3 regions of the Microbacterium sp. MEC084 genome follow, and region 1 is predicted to be linked to each of the others. Evidence: riboswitches for the same ligand, from Rfam matches in the RefSeq annotation. Region 1 holds a riboswitch; each other region holds the start of a gene.
The links. Region 1 has a riboswitch for thiamine pyrophosphate ahead of B5M43_RS09395 (ECF transporter S component). Riboswitches for the same ligand answer to the same signal wherever they lie in the genome.

Region 1 (7,371 bases):
GGCGTGGTGCTCTCGTGCGTCACGGTCGCGCAGCGGCGCGGGCTCTGGACCGATACCGTGACGCAACCGCACGTCGCCATCCGCCCGAACGGACAGCTGCAGCGCGAGACGACCGCGCACGTGCACTGGGCGACCCCGGTCATCCCGCGCGACCCCGACGCTCTCGAGGATTCGCTGATCAACGCGCTGGTGATCCTCGCGACGTGCCAGCCCTACGAGGCCGGCCTTGCGGCGTGGGAGGCGGCCATCCGGAGGCACCTCGTCGACCTCGACGTGCTGCGCGGCCTGCCGCTGCCGCCCGACGCCCGACGGCTGCTCGCGGATGCGCGGCCGCTCGCGGATGAGGGCACCGAGTCGATCGTGTTCTCGCGCCTGCGCCTCCTCCGGCTGGGGCTGCCGATCCGGCGCCAGGTGGTCATCGCCGCGCGGCCCGTCGATCTCCTCATCGGCGACCGGCTGGTGATCCAGATCGACGGCGGTCATCACGTCGACGCTCAGCGCCTGCGCGACAACGAGCACGACGCTCGCCTGCGCCTGATGGGCTACCACGTCATCCGGATCGGCTATTGGCAGATCATGGACGACTGGGCCGCGGTGCAGGACCTCGTGGTGACCGCCATCGCGCAGGGGCTGCACCGCATCCGCCGTTGAACGCCGACCTCCGCGGAGGAGAAATCCACGCGCGAGGCCGATCTCATGGGCATTCGTCCTGGATCGGGGATTTCTCCTCGCGCCAGGGCGGGGTCGGGCGCGTGCGGCGGCGCGCTACTGCAGGCCGAGCAGGTCGAGCGGGTGCGAGAGCCGCCAGAGCAGGCTGGGGCCCTCGAGGTCGCCCTCGAGCACCAGGGGGACCGTGGCCGAGTCGAACGGCCCAGTCGCGGTGAGCGTGCCGACCTCCGCGCCCGACGCGGTGCCGACCTCGACCTCGTAGTCCGACTGGACCTCGGGGGTGCCGCGGTCCCACAGCACGACCTCGGCGTCGTCGCCCGTGACCACCTCGACCGGCTCGCCCCACTCGGTCGTGACGTTCGCGACGGTGGTGCCGGATGCGACGGTCGGGGCGGGCTGCAGGGACTGCTCCACCTGCTCGAGCAGCGTGCGGCTGACGCTCGCGCGGGTCTCCTCGTCGGGCTGGCCGAGCACCGAGGCGTACAGCCGCACGGTGGTCTGGCCGATCGTGACGTCCTTGGCCGTGAGCAGGTTCCACGACTCGATCCACCACTCGGACAGGGTGCCGGTCTTGATGCCGACGACGCCGGGGTCCCCGATCAGCGGATTGCTGTTCTCGACCACGCCGGCGCCCGGGAGTTCCGTCTCGGGCATCGCCACGATCTCCGCGATCACGGGGTTCGCCAGCGCCAGGCTCGCGAGGGTGACCAGCGACGCGGGGGTCGCCGTGTTGTCCGGGTCGATGCCGCTCGGGTCGACCATCGTGATGCCCGACAGGCCGTGCGCCTGGAGCCACTCCGGCACGGCGAGGGCGAACGCGTCCTTCGAGCCCCACAGCTCCGTCGTCAGGCGATCCACGTAGTTGTTGGCCGAGCCGATCAGGATGCCCTCGAGCAGCTGCCGCTGCGTGAGCGTGCCGTCCACGGGCACGTCGAGCGCCGACTCGTTCGCCACGCGGTACTGCCAGTACTCCTGGCTGTCGGCGTAGTCGAACGCGTAGGACGGCCCCTGCTCGCCCACCGCGAGCGGCGCCTTCTCGAGGATCATGAGCGCGGTCACGACCTTGGCGATGCTGGCCATGGGCGCGCGCGCGGCGCTGGAGGCCGGGACCGTGCCGAGGCCCTCGGCGCCGACGGCGGCGGAGCCGTCCGCGGGCCAGGTCACGGCGAGCGGATGACCGGGCGCCGGGTCGACCGTCGCGGCCGAGACCGCGGGGGCGACGTTCGCGAGCGGCCAGAAGGCGCAGCCGCCCACGTAGCCGAGTGCGAGGACGCCGGCTGTGATCAGCGGGGCCGCGACGGAGGGGCGCCTCTCGCGGCGGGTGGGGACCAGGTCGAACGCGGGCGACGGCGCGGGGGCCGCCTCGGGCTTGGGGGCGACGGTGGCCGGGTCGATCCAGGCCAGAGCGGCGGTGTCGGTGCGGGGCGCGTCCGCCACCGCTGCGTGCGGCGCCTCGACCGCGGCGCCGGCGGCCTCCTCGAGCGACGTCGGGGTCTCCGGTGCGGGCACGGCCAGCGCCTCGGCCCCGGTCGGAGCATCCGCCGGGGGCGCATCCGTCAGCGCGGCGCCCGCCAGGGCCGTGGCCGCCTCGGTCACGGGCGCATCGGCGGTGCGCTGGTCGAACAGCGAGCCGATGCCGCGACGGATCGCGGGCTGCTCGGGCACCACGGGCGTCTCGGGCAGGGGGTCGATGTCGTGCGCCGTCACCGCGCGGCGCGGGCGACGCGGCGCCTCGGCGACGGGGGTCGCTGCCACCGGCACCGTGGCGACGGACGCATCGTCGATCGAGCCGCGGAGATCCTCGCGGAGATCGTCGTGGGGGGAGTCGTCGATTGCCACCCGCCTACGGTACCCGCGGATGCCGGGAGCCAGCCGGAGATCGCGGGCCCCGGCGGCGAACCTCACCCGCCGGATCGCCCTAGAATGTCCCTCACACACCACGGGAGTCCGGCGAGCCGGGCTGAGAGGAAGCGACCCGCGCTTCGACCGTCGAACCTGATCCGGATCATGCCGGCGCAGGGAGGAGAGAGATGAACACGTCCGCACCCGCCACCCCGGGCACCCGCCGCTTCACCTGGCGCGTCGTCGACATCGTCGTCGCCAGCGTCATCGCCGTGGCCTGCGCCGTGGTGTTCCTCGTCTGGAACGTCGCCTACATCGGCCCGAGCGAGCTGCTCGCGCCGCTGCTGCCCGGTCTGGGCGGCCTGCTCACCGGCCCCTGGCTCATCGCCGGGGTGATCGGCGGCCTCGTCATCCGCAAGCCGGGCGCCGCGCTCTACACCGAGCTGCTCGCCGCGGTCATCTCCGCGCTCGTCGGCAACCAGTGGGGCGCGCTGACGATCGTGTCGGGCCTCGTGCAGGGCCTCGGCGCCGAGATCATCCTCGCGATCTTCCTGTACAGGTCGTTCCGCCTGCCGGTCGCGGTGCTGGCGGGCGCCGGCGCGGGCCTCGCGGCCGGCATCAACGACCGCGTCCTCTGGTACGCGGGCGCCGACGCGCTGTTCACGACCGTGTACATCGCCTCGACCACGGTGTCGGGCGCGGTCATCGCGGGGCTCGGCGGCTGGGCGATCGTCCGCGGCCTCGCGGCGACCGGCGCGCTGAACCGGTTCGCGGCCGGGCGCGCGGTCGCCAGGCGCGTCTGACGTGACGGCCTCTCCGGCGACCGGGGCCGTGTCCCCGGCCGCCGTCGAGGCGCGCGGCTGGGGATGGCGCTACGCCAGCCGCCGCGCGTGGGCCGCCTCCGGCATCGACCTGCGGATCGACGCGGGCGAACGCGTCCTGCTGCTCGGCGCGAGCGGCTCGGGGAAGTCCACGCTGCTGCACGCTCTCGCGGGCGTGCTGGGCGGCGACGACGAGGGCGAGCACGCCGGCACCCTGACGATCGACGGGCACCCGCCCGCGGCGGTCCGCGGTCGCGCCGGGCTGGTGCAGCAGGATCCCGACACCCAGGCCGTCCTGCACCGCGTCGGCGACGACGTCGCGTTCGGCTGCGAGAACCTCGGGGTGCCGCGGCACGACATCTGGCCGCGCGTCGGCGAGGCGCTGGACCTCGTGGGCCTCGACGTGCCGCTCGACCGGTCCACGACCGCGCTGTCCGGCGGACAGAAGCAGCGCCTCGCGCTCGCCGGGGCGCTCGCCATGCGCCCCGGGCTGCTGCTGCTCGACGAGCCCACCGCCAACCTCGATCCCGCGGGCGCGATCGCGGTGCGTGACGCCGTGGGCCGCGTACTGGACCGCACGGGCGCGACCCTCGTCGTGGTGGAGCATCGCGTGGACGTGTGGCTGCCGATCGTCGACCGGATCATCGTGCTGGGCGCGGGGGACGCGGGCGTGATCGCGGACGGCCCGGTCGCCGACGTGCTGCGCGACCGGGGCGCCGAGCTCGCCGCGCTCGGCGTCTGGGTGCCCGGGATCGCGCCGCGCCACCCGGCGCCGCCGGCCGCGGCGCCCGGCGAGGTCCTGCTGTCGGGACGCGCGCTCGAGGTCGCGCGCGTACGCGGCCGCCGCGTGGCGGGCCCGCTCGACGTGGACGTGCGCGCCGGCGAGGTCCTCGGCGTCGTGGGGCCGAACGGCGCGGGCAAGTCGACGCTCGGCCGCACGCTGGCCGGGCTGCTTCCGCCGGCGGGAGGCCGGGTCGTCGCCGGGCCGGCGCTCGCGGGCGGGATCGGCGAGGCGCCGATCCGCTGGTCGTCGCGGCAGCTGCTCACGCGCATCGGGACCGTGCTGCAGTCCCCGGATCACCAGCTGCTCTCCACCACCGTCCGCCGCGAGCTCGAGGTCGGTCCCCGCGCCCTGCGCCTGCCCGAGGGCGAGATCGCGGCGCGGGTCGACGAGCTGCTCGAGCGGCTCCGGCTCGCGCATCTCGCCGAGGCCAACCCCCACACGCTCTCCGGCGGCGAGAAGCGGAGGCTGACCGTCGCCGCGATGCTGGCGACGCGTCCGAGGGTGGTCGTGCTCGACGAGCCGACGTTCGGCCAGGATGCGCGCACGTGGGCCGAGCTGGTCGCGATCATCGCGTCGCTGCGCGACGGCCGCGACGGGGCGCCCGGGGCGGGCGTCGTCGCGATCACGCACGACGCCGATGTGCTCGAGGCGCTGCACGCGCGCCGCCTCAGCCTCACGGCCGCGGTCGGGACATGATCCTTCCGACCCCGCTGGTCCCCGCCGGCCCGCTCGCCCGCGTCAACCCGGTCGCGAAGCTGGGCGCCGCGCTCCTCATGGCCGCCCCGCTGGTGCTCACGATCGACTGGGTGTCGGCGGCCGTCGCGCTGCTCCTGTCCGTGCCGCTGCTGGCGATGTCGGGTCTCGGATGGCGTCGCTTCTGGGCGCGCACGGCGCCCGTGTGGATCGCGGCTCCGCTCACCGGGGTGACCATCGCGCTCTACGGCGAGACGTCGGGCACGGTGCACCTGGACTGGCTCTTCGTGCGCATCTCGGACGGCTCTCTCGCGCTCGCCGCGGCCACCGTCCTGCGCATCCTGGCGCTCGCGCTGCCGAGCGTCGTGCTGTTCGCGACGGTCGATCCGACGGATCTGGCCGACGGCCTGGCGCAGCGGGCGCGGCTGCCCGCGCGGTTCGTCCTCGGCGCGCTGGGCGGCCTGCGCCTGGTGGGGCTGCTGGTCGACGACTGGCGGGAGCTGGAGGTCGCGCGCCGCGCGCGCGGGGTCGCGGACACCGGACGGCTGCGCCGCGTGCTGGGAATGGCCTTCGCGCTGATCGTGCTCGCCATCCGGCGCGGCTCGGCGCTCGCGACGTCCATGGAGGCGCGCGGCTTCGGCGCTCACGCGGAGCGCACCTGGGCGCGGGTCTCGCCGTGGGGCGCGCGCGAGTGGCTGCTGCTCGCGGCCGGCGCCGGGATCGGCCTCACCGCGGTCGCCGTGGCGATCGCGACCGGCTCGTGGAACTTCATCGTCGGCCCGTCCTGAGGTCGGCTCAGGCCGCGCACCCGCGCCGGCCCGGGCGTCTCCTTCGCGGGGACAGGCATGCCCCGTCCATGCCCCGACGCACGCGGGCCCCCGACGGGAGGTCGGGGCCCGCGCGGCGAGGACGGCCGTCAGCCGCCGAACGCCTTGGTGATCGCCTGCACCGCCTGGTAGACGCCCAGGACGATGAACAGCAGCGCCGTGATGCCGAGCGCGACGTTCAGGTACCACTTGTTGCGGTACTCGCGCGGGACGCGATCCGTGTTCAGGATCGGCAGCAGCGTGATCGCGAGGAACGGCATGAACAGCGCGCCGAGGAACCCGTACAGCAGGACGAGGAAGATCGGCTGGTTCAGGAACAGCATGAGCATCGGCGGGAAGGTCAGCCACAGCAGGTAGACCTTGAACCACTTGCCGTTCAGGCGGGAGTCGGGGTGGTCCGATCCCTTGCCCGTGACGTTGCCCATGAAGTCGGCGAACATCAGCGAGACGCCGTTCCACACGCCGAGCACGGATGAGAAGCCGGCGGCCCAGAAGCCGATCAGGAACCAGACGCCGATGAAGTCGCCGTAGCGCTCCCGCAGCACGCCGTCGAGCTCGAGCAGGCCCTGGTCGCCGGCCGCGAGCGCGACGCCGGCGGCGCGGACGACCTCGGCGCCGACGATCAGCATCGAGATCACGAAGATGCCGGTCATGACGTACGCCATGGTGTTGTCGATGCGCATCACGCGCAGGAAGCGCGGCTTGTCCCAGCCCTTCTCGCGCAGCCAGTAGCCGTATGCCGCGAGCGTGATGGTGCCGCCGACGCCGCCCGCGAGCGCGAGCGTGTTGAACACGCCGCCCTCGGGGATCATCGGCACCAGGCCGCCGATCGTCTCGAGGAAGTTCGGTGCGGCGATGACCGCCAGGATGACGATCGTCACGAACATGAGGCCGACGAGGAACGCCGTGATGCGCTCGAAGAAGCGGTACCGGCCGAACCACACGAGCACGAAGCCCAGCAGGCCCATCGCGATGGCCCACGGCCACACCTGGGCGAAGAACGTCCCCTCGGGGAACAGCGCCGCGATCGGCAGGGCGGTCGAGCTCATGGCCGAGGCGGCGTACACGAAGCCCCAGATCACGATGTAGGGCGCGAAGTACCAGACCGGCCAGCGGCCGAGCGAGCGCCAGCCCTCGAAGATCGTGTTGCCGGTCGCGACCGTGTAGCGGCCGGCGCCCTCGACGAGCACGATCTTCAGGATCACGCCCAGGATCACCGCCCACAGCAGCATGTACCCGTAGTTGGAGCCGGCGACCAGCGTGGCCACCATGTCGGCCGAGCCGACGCCCGTGGCGGCGACGACGAGGCCGGGTCCGATGATCCTCCAGCGAGGCTTCTCGGTCTCCTGCGTGCTCATCCGTCCTCCTCGATCGGAACCTGGGATTCCGCTGTGAGCGGCCCGGGCCCGAGTCTAGGGGCGTGCCCGCGCGCCGGGGCGGAGGACGTGCGGGCGGTGCCCGGGTCGGCCCCGCGTAGGCTTTCGGGAGCCCCCGCGATGGCGCGCGGGCAGGAGGAGCACGGATGTCACACCCCGCGGACCGTCCCGTCGACGCGACCCGACCCCTGGAGGGGCGCACGATCCTGATGTCCGGCGGCAGCCGCGGCATCGGCCTGGCGATCGCGATCCGGGCGGCGCGCGACGGCGCCAACATCGCGCTGCTCGCGAAGACCGACACCCCGCATCCGAAGCTCGAGGGCACGATCCACACGGCCGCGGAGTGGATCCGCGAGGCC
Region 2 (7,371 bases), on a different contig from region 1:
AGCGCGTCGTCGCGCGCGATCGCGCCCGGGTGGCCCTTGGCGAGGTCGGCGGCGTGCGCCGCGATCTTGTAGGTGATCACGCCGGTCTTGACGTCGTCGCGGTCGGGCAGGCCGAGGTGCTCCTTCGGGGTGACGTAGCAGAGCATGGCGGTGCCGTAGCGGGCGATCTCGGTCGCGCCGATCGCCGACGTGATGTGGTCGTAGCCGGGCGCGATGTCGGTGACCAGCGGGCCCAGCGTGTAGAACGGGGCGCCGTCGCACAGCTCCTGCTGGCGCTCGACGTTCTCGCGCACGAGGTGCAGCGGCACGTGGCCGGGTCCCTCGACCATGACCTGCACGTCGTGCGCCCACGCGCGGCGGGTCAGCTCCGCGAGCGTGTCGAGCTCGGCGAACTGGGCGGCGTCGTTCGCGTCCGCGATCGATCCGGGGCGCAGGCCGTCGCCCAGCGAGAACGCGACGTCGTACTGCGCGAAGATCTCGCACAGCTCGTCGAAGTGCTCGTACAGGAAGTTCTCGCGGTGGTGCGCCAGGCACCATCCGGCCATGATCGATCCGCCGCGCGACACGATGCCCGTCACGCGGTCGGCCGTCAGCGGCACGTAGCGCAGCAGCACGCCGGCGTGCACGGTCATGTAGTCGACGCCCTGCTCGCACTGCTCGATCACGGTGTCGCGGTAGATCTCCCACGTCAGCGCGCTCGCGTCGCCGTCGACCTTCTCGAGCGCCTGGTAGATCGGAACCGTCCCGATCGGGATCGGCGAGTTCCGGATGATCCACTCGCGCGTCGTGTGGATGTCGTTGCCGGTCGACAGGTCCATGAGCGTGTCGGCGCCCCACTTGGTCGCCCACTGCAGCTTCGACACCTCCTCGGCGATCGAGCTCGTCACGGCCGAGTTGCCGATGTTCGCGTTGATCTTCACGAGGAAGGCCTTGCCGATGATCATCGGCTCGGACTCGGGGTGGTTGATGTTGCTGGGGATGATCGCCCGCCCGGCCGCGACCTCGCTGCGCACGAGCTCGACGTCGCACTGCTCGCGCAGCGCCACGTACCGCATCTCGGGGGTGATGATCCCGCGGCGGGCGTAGTGCATCTGCGTCACGGTGCGGCCCGGCTTGGCACGGCGCGGCTCGGGCTTCGCGCCCGCCCAGCGCTGCGAGGGCGCGCCGCGGCGCACCGCCGCGCGGCCGTCGTCGCTCAGCCGGTGCCCGCGCGCCTCGTACGGCTCGGTGTCGTCGCGCGCGGCGATCCACTCGGCACGCTGCGGCGGCAGGCCGCGCTCGGGCACGCTGCCGGGACCTGCCGTGCGGTACACGCGCAGCGGCGGGTTGGGCGTGCCGTCGGGTGAGTCCTCGAGCGCGATCTCGGTCACGGGGACGCGGATGCCGTGCGCGGCGTCCTCGACCCACGCGAGCGAGTGGGAGGGGTGCTGTTCGGTCCCGTGCTCTTCAGCGGATGCGTCGCCGGGAGCGGCGGGATCGACGGGAGGGATGGATGTCGGGAGAGTGCGCGCCACCATGGGCTGTCCTCACTTCCTACGCCGGTACGAGCCGGATCAGGTTCGACGGTCTCGGGCGGTGTCAGCCCGGTCTCAGCCTCTTCCGAGGCCCCCGTGTGGTCAGGACATGTGTATCACGAGCGCCGGGAGTCGGCGCAAATCGGGCCGCGGCTCAGTCGAAGGCGAGCGGGTTCCAGAGGCCGGGACGGTCCAGCGGCGCGTAGCGCACATCCGCGCGGCCGTCCTGGATCGACGCGACGCACGCGAGCAGCGACACGGTCGGGTAGCCGTGCGGATGGTTGTCGCGCACGATCGCGCGGTCATCGGTCGGCGGCAGCTCGGCCGTGCGGCCCAGCACGTCGAGCCACGGGCGCCACCAGGCGGCGTCCCCGTCGGTCGGGGCCTGCTCGAAGGCCTCATGCCACGCCGCGATGCGCGGGGTCGCGGGGTCGTCGACGCCGTCGTGCGCCAGCATGTGCGTGCCCGGGGCGAGGGTCTCGCGGCGCAGCTCGGCGCCGTCCCAGGACGTCACCCGCACCTCGGCGCCGTCGACCTCGACCAGGTTGAACCCGAGCGTGCGCGGCGCGCCCTCGGGCGACGACCCGGCGACCGAGGCCAGCACGATCCCGCCGCGCGACTCGAGCTCGGCGGCATCCAGTCCCTCGGGGTACCCCGCCCGGTTCAGGAGCACCGCCAGCCGGCCGCCCTCGGCGGCGAGCCAGGCGCCGCCCGCGAGCCGGTCCTGCACGCCCACGAGCCCGGGCCGGTCCGGCCACCACGCGCCGAGCGGGTTCCACGGCCGGTTCGGATCCTCGTCCCGCACCGCGAGCAGGCGCACGGGCTCCGCCGAGGACTCCGGGACGCGGACGATCACGGTGCACATGGATCCCATTCTCGGGTCCCGCGCGGGCCTCGGCTTCGACTCGCCGCGCTCGCTCAGCCCGTTCGACTCCGCTTCGCTCCGCTCGACGACCACAGGGTGATGCCGCGGGGCGTCGAGGGGCGTGAGCCACAATGAAGGCGTGAACATCGTCGTGGGCGTGACCGGCGGCATCGCCGCGTACAAGACCGTGCAGCTCGTGCGGCTGCTGGTGAAGGACGGGCACGAGGTGCACGTCGTGCCGACCGACGACGCGCTGCGCTTCGTCGGTCAGCCGACCTGGGAGGCGATCAGCCGCCACCCCGTGACGACGTCGGTGCACGACGACGTGGCGCAGGTGCGGCACGTCGCGCTCGGCCAGAACGCCGACCTCGTGGTCGTCGCCCCTGCCTCGGCGAACACGATCGCGAAGATGGCCGCGGGCCTGGCGGGCGACCTGCTCGGCACGACGCTGCTCGCCACGCGCGCGCCCGTGCTGATCGCTCCCGCGATGCACACCGAGATGTGGCAGCACGCGGCCACGCAGGCGAACATCGCGACGCTCGCCGCGCGCGGCATCCGGATGATCGGTCCCGACAGCGGGCAGCTGACGGGCGACGACGTCGGCCCCGGCCGGATGAGCGAGCCCGAGGCCATCCACGCCGAGATCGGCCGGATCCTGCAGTCGCGGCGCGATCTCGCGGGCCTGCGCTTCGTGGTCTCGACGGGCGGCACGCGCGAGCCCATCGATCCCGTCCGCTTCCTCGGCAACCGGTCGAGCGGCCGGCAGGGTGTCGCCATCGCGCTCGCCGCCGCGGATCGCGGCGCCGAGGTCACGCTGGTCGCCGCGCACGTCGACGAGTCGGTCGCGGCGCCCGCGGTCGCGCATCCGGGCATCCGGATCGAGCGGGCCGGCACGGCCGCCGAGCTGGGGGAGCGGATGACCGCCCTCGCCGGCGACGCGGACGTGATCGTGATGACCGCCGCGGTGGCCGACTATCGCGTCGCCGACGTGGCCGACCACAAGCTGGCCAAGGAGGACGGCAAGCCCACGCTCGAGCTGGTCGAGAACGCCGACATCCTCAGCGGGCTCGCGGCCGCGCGCCGTCCGGGCCAGACCGTCGTGGGCTTCGCGGCCGAGATGCCGACCGCCGACGAGACCGTGCTCGAGCGCGGCATCCGCAAGCGCCGCCGCAAGGGCGCCGACCTGCTCGCGGTCAACGAGGTCGGCTGGGAGGCGGGCTTCGAGCGCGCCGACAACACGGTCACGGTCATCGGCCCGGACGACGCGCCCGTCGCGACCGCGAGCGGCAGCAAGCGCGAGGTCGCCGACGCGCTGCTCGACGCGATCCTGGCGGTCCGCGGGGCGCCGGCGCCCGCTCAGTAGGCTCGTGCGCATGAGCACCGAATGGGTCCACCAGCCGCTGGTGGACGACGCCACGGTCCGCACGAACACCGGCCGCGGCTGGGAGGACTGGGTCGCCGAGATCGACGGGGGTCAGGGCGCCGACGCGGGCCACACCGCGATCGCGCGCTGGCTGGTCGCCGACCTGGGCCCGCGGCCCCTCGCCGCCGTTAGGCTCGGGGCATGGCGACCATCGACATCCCCCGGATCACGCTCAACGACGGCACCGCGTTCGCCGAGCTCGGCCTCGGCACCTACAAGCTGACCGGGGAGGAGGGCATCGCGGCCATCGAGGCCGGCATCCAGACCGGCTACCGCGTGCTGGACACCGCGGTCAACTACGGCAACGAGCACGAGGTCGGCGAGGCCGTGCGCCGCAGCGGGATCGACCGCGACGAGATCGTCGTCACCACGAAGATCCCCGGCCGCCACCACGGCTACGACGAGGCGATCGCGAGCGGCCGCGAGTCCAACGCCACGATCGGCCTCGGCCGCATCGACCTGCTGCTCATCCACTGGCCCAACCCGAGCGTCGACAAGTACGTCGACACGTTCAAGGGCATGATCGCGCTGCGCGACGAGGGGCTCGTGCGCTCGGTCGGCGTCTCGAACTTCACCGAGGAGATGCTGCAGCGCCTGATCGACGAGACCGGCGTCGTCCCGGCCGTGAACCAGGTCGAGCTGCACCCGTACTTCCCGCAGACCGCGTTGCGCGCGTTCCACGCCGAGCACGGCATCCGCACCGAGAGCTGGAGCCCGCTCGCGCGGCGCAGCGAGCTGCTGACCGAGCAGCTCATCACCGACCTCGCAGAGGTGTATCAGGTGAGCCCGACGCAGGTCGTGCTGCGCTGGCACGTGCAGCTCGGCTCGACGCCCATCCCGAAGTCGGCGGATCCGGACCGCCAGCGCGAGAACGCCGACGTGTTCGACTTCACGCTCGACGACGAGCACGTCGAGGCGATCTCGGCCCTCGAGCGCGGACGCCTCTGGGACGGCGACCCGCTCACGCACGAGGAGTTCTGAGAACGGATGAGGCGCCCCCGCGGGGGCGCCTCATCCGTTCGGGCGACGGCCGCTACTGCTCCTCGTCCTCGAGGTCCTCGAAGTCCTCGTCGTCGTCCTCCTCGTCCTCCTCGAAGTCCTCCTCGTCGAGGATCGAGATCATCCACTTCACGCCGAAGCGGTCGGTGAGCATGCCGAACAGCCCGCCCCAGTCGGGCTCGGACAGCGGCAGCACGATGGTTCCGCCCTCCGAGAGGGCCTCCCACCACTCGGTGAGGTCCTCCTCCTCGTCGCCGCTGATCGAGATCGAGTGGCCGCCCGCGCCGTCGTAGGGCACGCCCTGCGGGGTGTCGCTCGCCATCAGCACCATGCCGTCGGGCGTCTCGAGCACGGCGTGCAGCACGAGATCGGCGTCGTCCGGGTGGTGGTCGATCTCGCTCTCGCCGAACGTCTCGATCTCGAGCTCGCCCCCGAACACCGACTGGTAGAACTCCATCGCCTCGCGCGCGGTGTCGTGGAAGTGGAGATACGGGTTGAGCACGGGCACGGCGGACTCCTGACGTGTCTGGCGGGCGGGGTCGCGATCAGTCTCGCCGCCCCGCGCCGCGCGTGGCAAGGGTCTGCGCGCGGCGTGTCCGGTCAGCGGGCGGCGGCGGGCGGTGCGTCGGCGGCGGCGTCCGGAGGCAGCACGCGAACGGCGTTGCCCCACGGGTCGTCGAACGACAGCATCCGTCCGTCGTGCGCGGTCGGCACGCCGAAGTGCCGCAGCCGATCGTCCAGCGCGCCGAGGTCGTCCGCCGTCGGGACGGCGATGTCGACGAGTCCCAGGCCGAGGGTCATCCGGCGCCGGCCGGCCCCGCGGCTGCGCCACGTGTTCATCGCCATGTGGTGGTGGTAGCCGCCCGCGCTGACGAACAGCGCTGAGTCGCCGAGCGTCGACGTGGTGTCGAACCCGAGCCGGTCGACGTAGAACTCGCGTGCGGTCGCGACGTCGCCGACGCTCAGGTGCACGTGACCCACGCGCGCACCGCCGATCACCGGATCCTCGATCGCGGCGTCGGTGAGGTGCTCGCGCAGGAAGGCGTTCGGGTCCAGGTACAGCGTGTCCATCTCGACGCGGCCGTGGGTCCAGCTCCACAGCGACCGGTCGCGGTCCCAGTACAGCTCGACGCCGTTGCCCTCGGGGTCGGTGAAGTAGAACGCCCGGCTCACGAGGTGGTCCGAGCTGCCCGTGAACGTGCCCGGGGCGTGGCGCGAGACCGAGTGGACCGCGGCGGCGAGGGCCTCCTGGGTCTCGAACAGGATCGCGGTGTGGAACAGACCCGCCTCGCGGGGGCCGGCGTGGCGCAGCTCGGGCGCGTGCTCGAGCACCAGCACCGGCGTGCCGCCGCGCCCGAGCACCGCGCGGGGGCCGTCGTGCCGCAGGACCGTCAGCGGCACGGCCTGCGTGTAGTAGCGGATCATCGCGTCGAGAGCGGCCACGCGCAGCGTGACCGCCCCCATCGCGGTGTCGGCGGCGAGCCGGTCGGTCATCCTCACCGGACCAGCGCGAACCCGGCGGTCCAGGCGATCTGCTCGCGCGCGGCGAGCGTGAGCTGCAGGAACCCGAGGGCCTCGAGCTCGCGGGCGCGCGCCAGCGAGCCGGCGTCGACGGCGGCGAGCGAGCCGGCCTCGATGGCAGAGATCAGCCGGGCCTTGGCCTCGGCGTCGTCGCCCGCGACGAGCACCGTGGTCGGCTGCGCGCCGACCTGGCCCGAGTTCAGCGTGCCGGCGAAGGTCGTGTTGAAGGCCTTCAGGACCTTCGCGCCCGGCAGCTGCTTCTGCAGCTCGGCGGCGGCCGAGGAGTCGGCGGGCACGACGAGCGAGTCGAAGGTCTCGAAGTCCACGGGGTTCGTGATGTCGACCACCGTGCGGCCCTCGAGCTCGGCGCCGCGCGTCTGCGCGATCTCGGCCAGCGCGCCGTAGGGCACGGCCAGGATGACGATGTCGCCGGTCACCGCGGCGGTGTCGCCGTGGCCGAGCTGCTGGATGGAGGCGCCGCCCCGGGCGAGCACGCCCGCGATCGCCTGACCCATGTTGCCGGTGCCGATGATGGTGATGTCCGTCATTGCCGTTCTCCTTCGTGATGCTTGTACCTACAAGTAATGAGCCCAACCCGGTTGTGGCTACAACTATTCCCGTAGGATCCGGGCATGGGAAGAGGCCGGTCGTTCACCTCTGAGGAGCGGGACACGTGGGCGCCCGTCGCGGCCATGCTCGAGCTCATGCCGCGGCAGCTCGACGCCCAGCTCCTGGCCGACGAGGGGCTCACTCACTTCGACTACTTCGCGCTCTCGGTGCTCGCGCTGGAGCCCGCGCACCGGATGCGGATGGCCGAGCTCGCGTCGCACACGAACGCGACCCTGCCGCGCCTCTCGCACGTGATCACGCGGCTCGAGAAGCGCGGCTACGTGCGGCGCGAGCGCGCCGCCGACGACGCGCGCGCGACCGACGTCGTGATCACCGCGGAGGGGCGCCGCAAGGTGGTCGGGGCGACGCCCGGGCACGTCGAGAACGTGCGCGCCATGATCCTGGATGCGCTCACTCCCGAGCAGCGCGCTCAGCTGCGC
Region 3 (7,371 bases), on a different contig from region 1:
CATGCCGAGCACGCGGGCGACGCGCGCGCGGGCGTCGTCGAGGGCGGCTGCGCCACGCTCGCCGACCGTGTGGTGGCTGGACGGGTTCCCGAATTCGTCCGTGAGGTACGGCGCCATGGCCTCGAGCACCTCGCGCCGCACGGGCGTGGTGGCCGCGTGGTCCAGGTACAGGGCGTCGAGGTGCGGCATGTCAGTCGCCGATCGCGACGTCGAGGCCCAGGTCCAGGGCCGGCGCGGAGTGGGTGAGCGCGCCGACCGAGATCACGTCGACGCCCGTCTCGGCGATCGCGCGCACGGTGTCCAGCGTCACGCCGCCCGAGGCCTCGACGACCGCGCGGCCCGCGATCAGGTCGACGCCGCGCCTCAGGTCGTCGAGCGCGAAGTTGTCCAGCATGACCGTGTGCGCGCCCGCCGCGAGCACGGGCTCGATCTGCTCCAGGCGGTCGACCTCGACCTCGACGTGCGTCGTGTGGGGGAGCCGTGCGATGCCCGCGCGCAGCGCGTCCGTGAGGGCGGCGGCGTAGTCGGCGCCCTTCGCACCCGCCGCGAGCACGGCGAGGTGGTTGTCCTTCGCCATCACGGCGTCCGACAGCGAGTGGCGGTGGTTGAAGCCGCCGCCCGAGCGCACGGCGTGCCGCTCGAACGCCCGCAGCCCCGGGGTGGTCTTGCGGGTGTCGACGATGCGCGCGCCGGTGTTCGCCACGGCCGCGACGTACTGCGCGGTCAGGGTCGCGATGCCCGACATCCGCTGCGCGAAGTTCAACCCCACGCGCTCGGCGGTCAGGACGGCGCGCGCCGGGCCCTTCACGATCGCGAGCACCGCGCCCGCGTCGAACGTCTCGCCGTCCCGCGCGCTCACGTCGACCCGGATGGCCGGGTCCGTGAGGCGGAAGGCGGCCGCGAAGACCGCTCCGCCGCTGAACACGCCGGCCTCCCGGGCGACGAGCTCGGCCCGAGCGGTCGCCTCGGCGGGAAGGAACGCCTGCGCGGTGAGGTCGCCCCAGGGTGCGTCCTCCTCGAGCGCCGCGCCGACGACGCGGTCGATGGTCTGCGGGGTCAGCATGCGGCTCCTGCCGGCGTGAGGTCGTAGGCGGGATCGGCGGCTCGGGACTCGACCGGGGGATGCGCCCCGCCCGAGAGCCGCGGCTCGTCGGATCGGAAGTGGGCGCCGACGGATCGGGTCCGCGCGCTCGCCGCGGCGATGGTCGCCGCGGCCACGAGAAGCATGCCGGCGTCCTCATGCTCGGCGACCGTGCGCGGGGTCGTGGCGTCGCGGCGCCACGCCGCCACGACCGCGCCCGCGCGCGCCACCCCCGCCGCGTCGCGGACCAGACCGACGTGCTCCCACATCAGCGCGCGCAGGGCGGCGCGCGTGAACGGCGGCGCATCGGCGGCCGCGGCGACCGGTTCGGCGGCGGCCGCCGTCGGCTCGGGGCCCGGCCAGCCGGACCGCCGCCGGCCGCGCTCGTCGATCGCGATCGCGGCGCGCGCCCCGAACACGGCGCCCTCCAGCAGCGAATTGGACGCGAGGCGGTTCGCGCCGTGGACGCCGGTGCGCGCGGTCTCGCCGACCGCGTAGAGCCCCCGGAGCGTCGTGCGACCCTCCAGGTCCGTGCGCACGCCGCCCATGAGATAGTGCGCCGCGGGCGTCACCGGAATGGGTTCGGACGCCCAGTCGAGGCCGCGCGCCCGCACGGCCGCATCGATCGAGGGGAAGCGGGTGCGCAGCAGGTCGGCGCCGAGCGCCGTGGCGTCCAGGCGCACGGGACGGCCGCCCTGCGCCGCCATCCGGTTTGCGATCGCGCGGGCGACGACGTCGCGCGGCGCGAGCTCGCCGTCCGGATGCGCATCGAACGCGAAGCGCCGCCCGTCGTCGTCGATCAGCACCGCGCCCTCGCCGCGCACGGCCTCCGAGATCAGGAACGGATCGCCGGGGGCCGGCCCGTCGGCGATCAGCACGGTCGGGTGGAACTGCACGAACTCCAGGTCGGCCACGGCGGCGCCCGCGCGCAGGGCCGCGGCGATGCCGTCCCCCGTGGCGACGGCCGGGTTGGTGGTGCGGGCGTACAGCATGCCCGCGCCTCCCGTGGCCAGCACCACGGCGTCGGCGGACAGCACCGCGTCGCGGCCGTCGATGCGGACGCGCGCGCCCGTCACGGCGCCCGTGCGCCCGATCACGAGGTCGAGCAGGAACGCGTGCTCGACGATGCGGATGCCCATCCGGCGCGCGGTGCGCAGCAGCGCCGTCTCGATCGCGAGGCCCGTGGCGTCGCCGCCGGCGTGCAGGATGCGCGGGAACGAGTGGGCGGCCTCCAGGCCGTGCTGCAGGCGACCGGAGGCGTCGCGGTCGAACTCGACGCCGCAGCGGGCGAGCTCGCCGATCCGCTCCGGGCCCTCCTCGACGAGCACGCGCACGGCGTCCTCGTCGCACAGGCCCGCGCCCGCCGCGAGCGTGTCGGCGACGTGGTCCTCGAGGCGGTCCTCGGGCATCACGACGCCCGCGATGCCGCCCTGGGCGTGCCGCGTGGAGCCCTGATCCGCGGAGCCCTTGGTGACGAGCGTGACGTCGACGCCCCGATGCGCGGCGTGGACCGCGCAGAACAGGCCGGCGATCCCGCTGCCGACGATCAGCGCGCGCGTCATGTCAGGCCGTCCGGGCGGGCGTCGCGGACGCGGGCTTCGCGGCGAGCATCCGCTCCAGCGCGACCCGCGCGGGCGCCGCGACCTCGTCCGCCACCGTGATCCGGTTCACGACGCGGCCGGCCACGAGCTCCTCGAGCGTCCACGCGAGATAGCCCGGGTGGATCCGGTACATCGTGGAGCAGGGGCACACCACGGGGTCGAGGCAGAAGATCGTGTGCTGCGGGTGCTGCGCCGCGAGGCGCTGGACCAGGTTGATCTCGGTGCCGATCGCGAACGTCGTGGGCGCGGTCGCGCTCTCGATCGCGCGCCGGATGACGTCGGTCGAGCCGGCCTCGTCGGCCGCGTCGACGACGGGCATCGGACACTCGGGGTGCACGATGACGCGCACGCCGGGGTGCTCGGCGCGCGCCCTGTCGATCTGGTCGACCGTGAACCGCCGGTGCACCGAGCAGAAGCCGTGCCACAGGATCACGCGCGCATCGCGCAGGTCCTGCTCGGACGAGCCGCCGAGCGGGCGATGGGGGTTCCACATCGGCATCCGCTCGAGCGGGACGCCCATGGCCTTCGCGGTGTTGCGTCCCAGGTGCTGGTCGGGGAAGAACAGCACGCGGCGCCCGCGCGCGAACGCCCACTCCAGCACGGTGCGCGCGTTGGACGATGTGCAGACGATGCCGCCGTGGCGGCCCACGAAGCCCTTGATCGCCGCCGAGGAGTTCATGTAGGTGACCGGGATCACCGGCAGGAAGCCGTCGGCGTCGGGCTCGTCGAGCGGGCCGTAGACGTCCTCCAGCTGCTCCCAGCACTCCTCGACCTGGTCGATGTCGGCCATGTCCGCCATCGAGCAGCCCGCCGCCAGGTTCGGCAGGATGACCGCCTGCCCCGGGCCCGACAGCAGGTCGGCGGTCTCGGCCATGAAGTGCACGCCGCAGAACACGATCGCCTCGGCCTCGGGGTGGGCCTTGGCGGCGTTCGCGAGCTGGAACGAGTCGCCCACGTAGTCGGCGTGCCGCACGACCTCGTCGCGCTGGTAGAAGTGGCCGAGCACCACGACGCGGTCGCCGAGGGTCTCCTTCGCGGCGCGGATCCGGGCGTGCAGCTCGTCCTCGGACGCCTCGCGATACTCGGCGGGCAGCTCGCCCTGGCGCGGCGACCCGGTGGGGATCACGTCGCCCATCGAGGCGCCGGGACCGTAGCCGGGGACAGTGTCGAACGTCCAGGGCGTGGCCGCGAGGTCCGTCGAGCACGTGCTGCCCGTGGCCGTGCCGGCCACGATCGCCTGGATGCCGTGGTCGACGGACGCATCGACGGCGCGGCGCGGTGCGAGGGTCAGGGGAGAGGCGGCCATGTGAGCCCTCGCCTTCTGGTCGGAACGACACTTACTGTCGCGCCCAGATTAGGTCACATTGACCAGAACCGCAATTTCGATCACTTTCCGCTCACGCCCCGGCGTGGAGCCGCGGTTTCGACTCGCTTCGCTCGCACGGCGGTCGATGGCCAACCCGTGGTCGTTGAGCGGAGGCGCGCCAGCGCCGAAGTCGAAACGTGGCCGGATCGTCCCGGCCGGCTGGGGAGGTTCGGCGTCGTTTCGACTCCTCGCTGGCGCTCGTCGCTCAACGACCGGGGGTGAGGGTCGGCAGCAACTCCCTGCATCTACGGTCGTGCGAGCAAAGCGAGCGTGCGAGGCGCTTCTAGAAAGACTCAGCTTCCGCGTTGTAGCGGTAGAGGCGGGCGGGGCGGTGCTTGCCGGTGCGGAAGGACTCGGTGGGCACGAGCGCCTCGGAGCCCTCGAGCAGGCGGCGGAAGTTGGAGGGGTCGAGCCGGCGGCCGAGCACGGACTCGTACACCTCGCGCAGCTCTGTGAGCGTGAACTCGTCGGGCAGCAGGCCCGCGGCGATGCGGCTGTAGCCCACCTTGTTCCGCAGGCGCCACAGCGCGTACTCGGCGATCCGGTTGTGGTCGAACGCGAGCGCCGGCAGGTGGTCGACGTCGAACCACTCGACGTTCTCGGGCGCGCCGACGACCGAGCGCTGCGCGTCCACGAGGTCGGAGCGCAGCAGCGCCCAGTACACGACCGAGACGACGCGCGTCGGCGACCGGTCGACGTCGCCGAACGTGTACAGCTGCTCCAGGTAGCTGGGCGTGAGCGCCGTGGTCTCCTCGAGCGTGCGCGAGGCGGCCTCGCCGAGGCCCTCGTCCACGTCCAGCCAGCCGCCGGGCAGGGCCCACATGCCCTCGAAGGGGTCGCGCGTGCGCCGCACGAGCGGGATCATCAGCCGGTCCGAGTCCGGGTCGGGGCGCAGCGAGAAGATCACGGTCGACACGGCCACCCGGATCTCGTCGCCCGAGGCGGTCGCGCCCCGCTCCTGATCCTGCGCATCCGACGTCCTGCTCACCCCTCGAGCCTATGCGGTCGAGGTCGCCCGCCCGGGAGGCGCAACCCGGATAGGATCGCTCGCAGTGGCACGGGGTGTCCCCACCGGGGGACTGAGATCACACCCGTATCGACCTGATCTCGTTAGTACGAGCGGAGGGATGTCGCTGATGAGTGACGTGTATCTGTCGTCCGGTCCGGATGCGGGAGCCGTGCTGGCACGGCTGCGCGAGGACGCACCGCTGGTGCAGTGCATCACCAACTCCGTGGTGGTGAACTTCACCGCCAACGCGCTGCTGGCCGCGGGGGCGTCGCCGGTCATGGCGGACGTCCCGGGCGAGGCGCGCGAGTGCGCGCGCGTCGCGTCGGCGCTGCTGGTGAACCTGGGCACGCCGCGCGCCGAGCAGCGCGAGGCCATGCGCGAGGCGGTCGCGGCCGCCGGAGCCGCGGGCACGCCGTGGGTGCTCGACCCCGTCGGCGTGGGCGCGCTGTCCCTGCGCACGGACTTCGCGCGCGAGCTGCTCGCCGACGGCCCGGCGGTCATCCGCGGGAACGCGTCCGAGATCCTCGCGCTCGCCGGCGCGGGCGGACGCGGCCGCGGCGTCGACGCCGCCGACGACGTCGAGCAGACGGCGGGAATCGCGCGCGAGCTGGCGCGGAGCACCGGCGCGGTCGTCGCCGTGTCCGGACCCGTGGACCTGATCGCGGACGGCGGCCGGGTCGTCCGGGTCCACGGCGGCGATCCGCTCCTCACCCGGGTCACGGGCGCCGGATGCGCGCTCGGCGCGATCGTGGGCGCGGCCGTCGCGGCCGCCGGCGGCGACGCCTTCGCGGGGGCGGTCGCCGCGCACGTGCTCTACGCGGAGGCCGCGGAGCGCGCGGCCGCCGTCGCGCCGGCCCCGGGCGGCTTCGCGGTCGCGCTGCTGGATGCGCTGGCCACGGTCGAGCCCGCCGCCCTCGCGGCCCGCGAGCCGCTCCTCGCCGGAGCCGGAGCCGGAGCGTGAGCCGCGCGCTCGACCTGTGCACGTACGTCGTCGCCGACGTCGCCACGATCCTCTCCCGAGCCGGGCGCGATCTGGCGGCCGTCGCGGACGTCGTGCGCCGGGCGGTCGACGGCGGCGCGACGATCGTGCAGGTGCGCGGCAAGGAGCTCGGGGGAGCGGAGCTGCTCGACGTCGTCGAGCGCTCCGCCGAGGCGGTGGCCGGGCGGGCCGCGCTCGTGGTGGACGACCGGGTGGATGTCGTGCTCGCCGCGCGGGCGGCTGGCGCCCGGGTCGACGGCGTGCACGTGGGCCAGAGCGATCTGCCCGTCGACCGCGTGCGCGCGCTGCTCGGCGAGGGCGCGATCGTGGGCCTGAGCGCGAGCCGCCCGCATGAGCTCGCGGCGCTGCGCGCGCTCCCCGCCGGCACGGCCGACTACCTCGGCGTCGGTGCGATCCGCGCGACGCCGACCAAGCCCGACCACCCCGAGCCGCTGGGCTGGCGCGGGTTCGCCGAGTTCGCGGCGGTCGCGGGCCTGCCCTGTGTGGCGATCGGCGGCGTCGGGCACGGCGACGCCGCTGAGGCGCGGCGCGCCGGGGCGGCCGGGCTGGCCGTCGTGCGCGCCGTGTGCGCCGCCGAGGACCCCGCCCACGCCGCGCGGTCGCTGCGGAACGAGTGGGCGGAGGTCGCCTGATGCGCGGGCGCGAGGCGTCGACCCGCATCCCGAACGTGCTCTCGATCGCGGGCTCCGATCCCTCGGGCGGGGCGGGCGTGCAGGCGGATCTGAAGTCCATCCTGGCGAGCGGAGGCTACGGCATGGCCGCTCTCACCGCCCTGACGGCGCAGAGCACGCGCGCCGTCAGCGGCGTGCACGTCCCGCCGCCGGGGTTCGTGCGCGACCAGCTCGACGCGGTGGCGTCCGACATCCGGATCGACGCGGTCAAGACGGGGATGATCGGCGGCGCCGCGGTGATCGCCGAGGTGGTCGGGTGGCTCGACGCGCTCGCCGAGCGGCCCGCCGTGGTCGTCGACCCCGTCATGATCGCCACGAGCGGCGACCGCCTGATCTACGACGACGCGGAGCACGCGCTCCACGACCTCATCGCCCGGGCCGACGTCGTGACGCCGAACCTTCCCGAGCTGGCCGTGCTGGTCGGCGAGGACGTGGCGGGGGACTGGCCCGCCGCGCTGCGCCAGGCCCGCGCGCTGGCGGAGCGACACGGCGTTCTGATCCTCGCCAAGGGCGGGCACCTGCCGGGACCCGCCTGCCCCGACGCGCTCGTGTCCGCCGACGGCGTGCTCGCGGAGTTCGCCGGCCGGCGCATCGAGACGCGCAGCACGCACGGCACGGGCTGCTCGCTGTCGTCCGCGCTCGC

Region 2: linked by a shared signal. The riboswitch ahead of thiC (phosphomethylpyrimidine synthase ThiC) and the one ahead of B5M43_RS09395 (ECF transporter S component) in region 1 are both predicted to bind thiamine pyrophosphate.
Region 3: linked by a shared signal. The riboswitch ahead of thiM (hydroxyethylthiazole kinase) and the one ahead of B5M43_RS09395 (ECF transporter S component) in region 1 are both predicted to bind thiamine pyrophosphate.

What each region holds. Positions count from the first base shown of each region.
Region 1 covers NZ_MYFP02000009.1:40,205-47,575, reverse strand. The annotation lists gene B5M43_RS09405 (endonuclease domain-containing protein) at 1-651, shown strand, start outside; gene B5M43_RS15345 (D-alanyl-D-alanine carboxypeptidase family protein) at 766-2,508, opposite strand; TPP riboswitch at 2,599-2,708, shown strand; gene B5M43_RS09395 (ECF transporter S component) at 2,700-3,314, shown strand; gene B5M43_RS09390 (ABC transporter ATP-binding protein) at 3,316-4,812, shown strand; gene B5M43_RS09385 (energy-coupling factor transporter transmembrane protein EcfT) at 4,809-5,597, shown strand; gene B5M43_RS09380 (Nramp family divalent metal transporter) at 5,726-6,994, opposite strand; gene B5M43_RS09375 (NAD(P)-dependent oxidoreductase) at 7,159-7,371, shown strand, end outside.
Region 2 covers NZ_MYFP02000020.1:14,822-22,192, reverse strand. The annotation lists gene thiC (phosphomethylpyrimidine synthase ThiC) at 1-1,517, opposite strand, end outside; TPP riboswitch at 1,514-1,622, opposite strand; gene B5M43_RS12965 (NRDE family protein) at 1,669-2,379, opposite strand; gene coaBC (bifunctional phosphopantothenoylcysteine decarboxylase/phosphopantothenate--cysteine ligase CoaBC) at 2,519-3,742, shown strand; gene B5M43_RS12955 (aldo/keto reductase) at 3,944-4,783, shown strand; gene B5M43_RS12950 (VOC family protein) at 4,836-5,309, opposite strand; gene B5M43_RS12945 (VOC family protein) at 5,402-6,295, opposite strand; gene B5M43_RS12940 (NADPH-dependent F420 reductase) at 6,298-6,870, opposite strand; gene B5M43_RS12935 (MarR family winged helix-turn-helix transcriptional regulator) at 6,955-7,371, shown strand, end outside.
Region 3 covers NZ_MYFP02000001.1:398,494-405,864, reverse strand. The annotation lists gene B5M43_RS01960 (cysteine desulfurase family protein) at 1-189, opposite strand, end outside; gene nadC (carboxylating nicotinate-nucleotide diphosphorylase) at 191-1,063, opposite strand; gene nadB (L-aspartate oxidase) at 1,057-2,643, opposite strand; gene nadA (quinolinate synthase NadA) at 2,645-3,988, opposite strand; gene B5M43_RS01940 (NUDIX domain-containing protein) at 4,332-4,964, opposite strand; TPP riboswitch at 5,097-5,193, shown strand; gene thiM (hydroxyethylthiazole kinase) at 5,185-6,018, shown strand; gene thiE (thiamine phosphate synthase) at 6,015-6,689, shown strand; gene thiD (bifunctional hydroxymethylpyrimidine kinase/phosphomethylpyrimidine kinase) at 6,689-7,371, shown strand, end outside.